2 regions of the Paenibacillus sp. FSL R5-0623 genome follow, and region 2 is predicted to be linked to the other one. Evidence: predicted binding sites of a transcription regulator. Region 2 holds the regulator's gene; the other holds the start of a gene.

Region 1 (3,980 bases), 800 kb from region 2:
GATCATTTGCTCCAGACCATCAAAGGCACCGCCGCAAATGAACAGGATATTCGTTGTATCGATCTGAATGAATTCTTGATGAGGGTGTTTACGACCACCTTGTGGTGGTACAGAAGCCACAGTTCCCTCAAGAATTTTCAAGAGAGCCTGTTGCACACCTTCGCCCGATACATCACGAGTAATGGATGGGTTTTCGGATTTACGCGCTACTTTATCAATCTCATCGATATAAATAATGCCACGCTCTGCTTTTTCCACATCATAATCAGCAGCTTGAATCAGTTTGAGCAGGATGTTCTCCACATCCTCACCTACATAACCCGCTTCTGTTAATGAAGTAGCATCCGCAATAGCAAAAGGAACATTCAAAATTTTTGCCATCGTTTGCGCAAGCAACGTTTTACCAGAACCCGTAGGTCCTAACAGCAAAATGTTACTCTTTGACAGTTCAACGTCTTCAATTTTGCTTTGTGTGTTGATCCGTTTGTAGTGATTATACACCGCAACAGACAATGACTTCTTCGCTTGTTCCTGTCCAATAACATATTGATCCAGGATATTACGAATTTCTTTTGGTTTTGGAATATCTTTGAGGTCTACTTCTTCGTCATGACCGAGTTCTTCCTCAACGATTTCGGTGCAAAGTTCGATACATTCATCACAAATGTACACGCCTGGTCCAGCGACCAGCTTACGCACCTGCTCCTGAGATTTACCGCAAAAAGAGCATTTCAGTTGCCCTTTCTCATCGTTAAATTTAAACATGAAACCACCCCTTTAGGAATTGATCGGTCTACTGAGCACCTGGTCAATAATGCCGTACGTCTTAGCCTCTTCAGCGCTCATGAAGAAGTCACGGTCTGTATCCCGCTCAATTTTCTCAAGAGACTGACCCGTACGATCGACGTATATTTGATTCAGTTTCTGACGTGTTTTAATAATCCATTCTGCGTGTATCTTAATATCCGCAGCCTGTCCTTGAATGCCGCCAAGCGGCTGATGAATCATTACTTCGCTATTTGTCAGCGCATATCTCTTGCCAGGTGCACCGGCTGTCAGCAATAACGAGCCCATGCTTGCTGCCATCCCAACGCAAATGGTAGATACATCCGGCTTGATAAATTGCATCGTATCGTATATACCCATCCCTGCGGTGACAGAACCACCAGGTGAGTTAATGTACAAGCTGATATCCTTCTCAGGATCGTCGGCTGCCAAAAACAAAAGCTGTGCTATGACAAGATTGGCTACATCGTCATCAATCGCACTGGTTAGAAAGATAATGCGATCTTTCAGCAAACGTGAATATATATCGTAAGACCGCTCGCCTCGATTGGTTTGTTCTATAACCATTGGCACCAGACTCATGAGACCAACCTCTTTTCTACATGTAATTAGACATAGGCCACCTGTAAAGCAAACCCAAATTCATTCTAACACTTTCCTGTGACAATGTCATTTTTCACAAGAAGGGTCAGACATCCGTTTGTTTACTTTTTTAGCCTGATCATATTTAACCATGTTTTCTATGTATGTGCAAATTGAAGCCATCCTATGCCGTATTGCCTTTTTTTATTTGCATGAAGTACATAGGTATGTAAAAAGTGTACAGGGATCAATAAAATTAGTGTTCATCCATATAATTACTTCATTTTCTATAAAATGGATGTCATAATTTAAAAATAAGGCACGCAATAATTCACGTGCCTTATCGTTTATTCAACTGACAAGTTGATAACAGCTTGTCTTATTTTCCGTCAGCTTCTGCAACAACTTCTTCAGCTGGAGCTTCAACCGGTTCAACAACTGTGCTGTTCTCAACAAGAACGTCAATCGTTTTACGCAGTTTAACTTCATCGCGAAGGCTGTCCAGGGAACCATTACCTTCGAGGATGCCACGGATCTCATCAGCAGGACGCTTGTAAGATTCAGCCATTTTCTCGAGTTCTTGATTCACTTCTTCGTCAGATACTTCAATGTTTTCCGCTTTACCTACAGCTTCAAGCACCAGGTTGTTGCGAACACGTTTAGAAGCATCTTCTTGCATTTGTCCTCTCAGGTCAGCTTGAGTCTGGCCAGAGAAGCTCAGGAACATTTCAAGGTTCATACCTTGGTTACGCAAACGGTTATCGAAATCACGCATCATGTTTTGTACTTCGCTCTCAACCATTGCAGCAGGAATGTCCACTTCAGCGTTCTCAGCCACTTTTTCTACAACTGCATTTTCTTGTGCAGCTTTGGCTTCGTCAGCTTTACGGGATTCCAATTGTGTTTTCAGGTCAGCTTTGTACTCTTCAAGAGTGTCGAATTCGCTAACATCTTTAGCAAACTCATCATCCAATGCAGGAAGCTGTTTGCGTTTGATTTCGTGAATTTTCACTTTGAATACCGCTTGTTTGCCAGCAAGTTCTGCTGCATGGTAGCTCTCTGGGAAAGTCACTTCTACGTCTTTGAAGTCACCTGTGGACAGACCCACAACTTGTTCTTCAAATCCAGGAATGAATGTGTTGGAACCCAGTTCCAGGGAATAACGCTCAGCTTGTCCACCTTCGAAAGGTACACCATCAACGGAACCGTCGAAGTCGATTACTGCAACGTCGCCGTTAGCAGCGGAACCTTCATCGATTACAACGAGTTCAGCGTGACGTTGTTGAAGACGCTCAAGTTCTTCAGTCACTTCTGCTTCAGTTACTTCACCTTTTGCTACAGCAACTTCGATTCCTTTGTACTCACCAAGAGTAACTTCAGGTTTCACAGTTACTTTTGCTTTGAACTTGAAAGTTTGTCCTTTAGCGAATTGTTCAACATCTACGTCAGGACGATCAACCGGGAAGATATCCGTTTGGTCGATTGCTTCTGTATAAGCTTCAGGAAGCAAAATGTCAATTGCTTCTTGATAAAGGCTCTCTACACCAAAACGTGCTTCGAAGATGGAACGTGGTACTTTACCTTTACGGAATCCAGGTACGTTTGCTTGTTTAACCACTTTATTAAAAGCTTTGTCGAGTGCTGCAGTTACACGATCTGCATCCACTTCAACCTCAAGAACCCCAAGGTTCTTCTCTATCTTTTCCCAAGTTGCTTTCATTGTATACTTTCCCCTCCAAAATTCACATGTTCACGTAGGCAATCACGTACAAAATAACCATTTTAGTATAAACAAGATTAGATTCTTTTTCAAGGGGAATCCCTTGATACGGTTTAAGGAAAACGTTTCCGGCCTCTATTAACCATCCAATCCGGCAGATACAAACTGCTTCATGGAACGATAAGCCTGCTCCAGCCGAAAGCGCATTGCCCCTGTCACAGCATACATTGAGCGAGTATTTTCCTCATCATGCGAGCCACCCAGACTGTCTGCAACGGTCATATGTAGAGCTGCTGCCCATATATCTGTCATGGAATCATTTTCTTCCAACATGGATACATAATCACGAGTTCCATACACGGCCATGACATATTGTATCCATAACTCCTGAGCAAAATAAAAGAGCGTAGGTTCATGAACCTCCGTCTGATCTGCCACTCGTTCCAAAATCTGAACGATCTGGAGCGGGAATTCCTCTGGTTTAAGAGGCACGGTATCAATCTCGACTTCAACCTGCTCTTCGCCTCTCGTAAACAGGATCATACCTTGAACGCCTCGGCGACGCAAGGTTTGCAGCACCCGAAATTGAAGCAGAGGGTGAAGCGACTTCTCTTTTAACCAACTCGTAAGTGCCTCATCAATCTTCGGCAGATCAAGATAGGCCAGCTGCTCCAAAGCCAGCATCGTCTGTTCAGACAGCGGCTCTTCCATGACTGTGCGAAGCATCTTATCTGCATAGCCATCATCCTGTTCAAGCTTCATTCGGGCATGCTGCCGTGCCATGTCCTCCTCACTAATCTCTTCTTCCTCTTCTCGTTCTTCAAGAACGGCAGGCGAGGTTTCTTCATATTGAGGAAACGCAGCCTGAAGCCATTCGAGCAGGGCCCGCCAT
Region 2 (3,980 bases):
GGATTGATAACAACTCTAGCGAATGGGGTGTAGGAGAACATGGAAATTCAGAAATTGACGGTAGATGATTTTGAACCAGCGATGGCACTCTCCGAATATGCTTTTCAAGTAGTAATGAGTGAAGAACAGAAAGAAAAACGGCGGAGTCAATTTTCGTCACAGGATATATGGGGTGTATATGAGGGCGGGCAGCTAGGAGCCAAACTTCACATCATTCCTTTTCAAACCTATATTCATGGCAGATCGTTCGAGATGGGCGGTATTGCGGGTGTAGCCACCTGGCCAGAGTATAGACGTAAAGGCTGGGTAGCGGGTCTGCTGAAGCATGCGTTGGAAGAAATGAATCGTAACAAACAAAGTATATCATTCTTGCATCCATTCTCCTTTGGTTTCTATCGAAAGTATGGATGGGAGACTTATGTTGAATTTAAACGTTATAAAGTACCTACAGCTCATTTGCCTTCGAAAAAAGCGACACCTGGAACAATTCGGCGTGGGGATCCGGGCCTAAGCATATTAAAGGAAGTATACAGTGCTTATGCTGAGCGTTATAACGGAACTCTGGTTCGGGATGATGCAAGGTGGGAGAATTCAGTTCTTGTTAATGGGACCAGCCAGAAGGCTGTATATTACGATGAAGCTGATGCAGCACAAGGTTATCTTTTATATGAGGTTAAGGAAAATAAATTTACCATTAAAGAGATCATCTATCTGAATGAAGAGGCGAGGCAAGGGCTGTGGACCTTCATTGCCAACCATGATTCCATGATCCAGGAAGTAACGTTGCAGGCGCCTGCCAGTGATACGCTTGCCTTCCAATTGGATAACCCACGGATTCAGCAGGAGATTGTACCTTATTTTATGGCGCGTATCGTTAGTGTAGAGCAGTTTATATCCCAGTATCCATTTGCAAGCCAGGACTCACCGGTGCAGATTGTTCTTCAGGTAGAAGATGCCCACGCTCCATGGAATGAAGGGGTATGGCAATTAAACGTGGCAATGAACGGGACAGCGTCCATATGGAAAACATCGGAGCCAATTACTGATGATCAGATCATTAAGGTGGATATTCAATCCCTTACCGCGGTCCTGATGGGATATCGCAGACCAACGGAAATGGCGCGAATCGGAAGAATTCACGGACCGAACACAGCAATCAAGGCTTTGGAACAAGCGATTCCTGAACGGGAAACCTATTTGCTCGATTTCTTCTGATGACTATTCCCACTGCTCCATTTAACCTGATTAGCTTATATAGAAATACGGCGTGATTGAAAGACAAATGGACTTCTCCAGCAATTTTGGAGAGGTTTTTTTGTGTCCGGGGAATATTTCGTGTAAAATCGTAAAAAATGAATAGTGACCCCACTTGGCAAAACCACAAAATATGCTATAATGGTTATAAAGTCAAAGAAAGTCAAAGTCAACTAAAGGTTTAATACTTAAGTAGCTTTCTTTCTACAATCTGATGCATGATCGCCAATATACGGGATTCACTTCATCGGAGGATCAAGGGAATATTAAAGGACCTTCGTGCTTCCTTCGCTCTCCTATTGACACCTGTGGAAGCAAGATTCGCTGTTTCCCTGATTGGTTAAATGGGTAGAGAAGGTGTACTCTGTGGGGGCGTGTGGGTCCTTATTGACTTAACGTTTCAGACAGTGGAGGATGATTGGATGCGTAATATCTCTGATATTATCGAACGATATCTGAAGAGTATTTTGCATGAAAGTCCCGAAGGAATGGTTGAAATTCAGCGTAATGATCTGGCAGATCAATTCTCATGTGTACCTTCCCAGATCAATTATGTCATCAGCACACGTTTTACACTCGAGAAGGGATACCTGGTAGAGAGTAAACGCGGCGGTGGTGGTTATGTTCGCATACAGCGCATTGAATTACCGGCCCAATCAGCTCTGCATAATCATTTGCACCATAGTATTGGTGAAGAGATCGGGCAGACAGCTGCCGAAGGTCTGATCTATCAATTGGAAGAAGCGCGCTTCTTGAGCAAGCGGGAAGCCGGGTTGATGCGAGCTGCTGTATCTAGAGAGGTTATATTGGTCAAACTTCCTTACCGGGATCAAATTCGTGCCAGAATGTTGAAGGCGATGTTAATATCTTTGCTCGGTAAATGAAAACTATCGGGGTCAAAGGAGGTACATCAATATGCTGTGCCAAGAATGCAATAAACGTCCGGCGACACTTCATTTTACGAAGATCGTAAATGGAGAGAAGACGGAATTCCATATTTGTGAGTCATGTGCCCGTGAAAAAGGGGAAATGATCCCTGGAACAGCAGGTGGGTTTTCCATTCACAACTTGTTGTCCGGATTGCTTGATTTTGATCCAGCCGGCAAAAGTGGATCGGCAGGAACACCACCTGCAAAAGCTCTTCAATGTGAAGAGTGTGGTATGACGTACGCACAATTTAGTAAGATAGGCCGGTTCGGCTGCAGTTCATGTTATAAATATTTTGACAGTCGTCTGGATCCTTTGTTCAAGCGGGTTCATGGTAATACGTCCCATGTAGGAAAAGTGCCTGCACGAGCTGGTGGTCGCATCAAGGTGAAACGGCAAATTGCTGATCTGAAGCGTGAGCTCCAAGAGAGCATCGCACAAGAGGAATTTGAAGAGGCGGCTCAGATCCGTGACCAGATCAGAGGACTTGAAAAAGGAATAGCTCAGGAGTAAAGTTTGTCATGAGTAGGAGGGATGCGTAATGCCTAATCTGCGCTTTACAGAGAAGGCGCTCAGCGACTGGATGCGCAGTGATGCGGCTGATTCCGAAATTGTCATTAGCAGCCGTGTCCGGATTGCACGCAACCTTCAGCATGTTCCGTTTCCGATGCTGGCTTCCAATGAGCAATCGGAAGAGGTGCTGAATAAGCTGAGCGAAGTACTTCAATACGATGACGTTCATGCCTTTGGGGATTTTCATACGTTGGATCTGATCGATATTGACGAACTCGACAAACGGGTGCTGGTGGAGAAACATCTCATCAGTCCAAGTCTTGCGAATGAATCCAGGAATGGTGCGGTTATTCTCAGTGAGGATGAGTCGGTCAGTATTATGATTAACGAAGAGGATCATCTTCGTATCCAGTGCCTCTATCCGGGGTTCCAGGTGAAAGAAGCCTGGGAGAAAGCTTCCGCAATAGATGATGCTTTTGAAGCGCACGTGGACTATGCTTTTGATGATCGCAGAGGATACTTAACCAGCTGTCCTACCAATGTAGGTACAGGTGTCAGAGCATCGGTTATGATGCACTTGCCTGCCCTGGTGATGACACAACAGATTGGCCGTATTCTAACCGCAGTTTCCCAAGTGGGATTGACGGTAAGAGGAATATACGGTGAAGGTAGCGAGGCGATGGGTAACCTGTTCCAGATCTCGAACCAGATTACATTGGGACAGACCGAACAGGAAGTCATCGAGAACCTGCATGGTGTTGTATTACAGATGATAGGTCATGAGCGTACAGCCAGAGAACGGTTAATTACCGACTCCAGACTTCGGATTACGGATCGTGTCATGCGCTCTTACGGCATATTGTCTCATGCAGCTATTGTTGATTCCAAGGAAGCTGCACAGCGCTTATCGGATGTACGCCTTGGCGTGGATCTCGGTTTGTTGGATGGACTGTCCATTACGGTAATGAATGAGTTGAATGTGATGACACAGCCGGGATTCTTGCAGAAAACGTTCGGGGAAGATATGCGCACAGATGAGCGTGACATCTACCGTGCTCAGTTGATTCGTGATACGATCAAGGCAGCGAAGCAGTCCTAGTTTAGCCTGATATTGTATTGAATTAAGGTTTCATGCCGCATTGCGGCTTTTATATAATAAGGCATCTACAAATGCCAAATGACTTTATTCGCAGCACGGCTGCAAACAAAAATGATATGAAGAATACGACGGTTATTTCATTACATGACCTCGTTTTATCCAAAACCATGGAGGTGCAGGAGATATG

What was found. Region 2 encodes CtsR, which represses protease genes until heat stress. Its sites were predicted from a motif close to ATGGTCAATAAAGGTCAAACA; they were not measured.
Region 1: the regulator CtsR is predicted to act here: its motif matches at 1,461-1,481, upstream of clpP (ATP-dependent Clp endopeptidase proteolytic subunit ClpP).

The regions. Positions count from the first base shown of each region.
Region 1 covers NZ_CP150233.1:5,370,327-5,374,306, forward strand. The annotation lists gene clpX (ATP-dependent protease ATP-binding subunit ClpX) at 1-765, opposite strand, end outside; gene clpP (ATP-dependent Clp endopeptidase proteolytic subunit ClpP) at 778-1,368, opposite strand; gene tig (trigger factor) at 1,748-3,088, opposite strand; gene MKY92_RS23640 (hypothetical protein) at 3,227-3,980, opposite strand, start outside.
Region 2 covers NZ_CP150233.1:6,168,402-6,172,381, reverse strand. The annotation lists gene MKY92_RS27140 (GNAT family N-acetyltransferase) at 40-1,215, shown strand; gene MKY92_RS27135 (CtsR family transcriptional regulator) at 1,677-2,138, shown strand; gene MKY92_RS27130 (UvrB/UvrC motif-containing protein) at 2,170-2,694, shown strand; gene MKY92_RS27125 (protein arginine kinase) at 2,723-3,793, shown strand; gene clpC (ATP-dependent protease ATP-binding subunit ClpC) at 3,978-3,980, shown strand, end outside.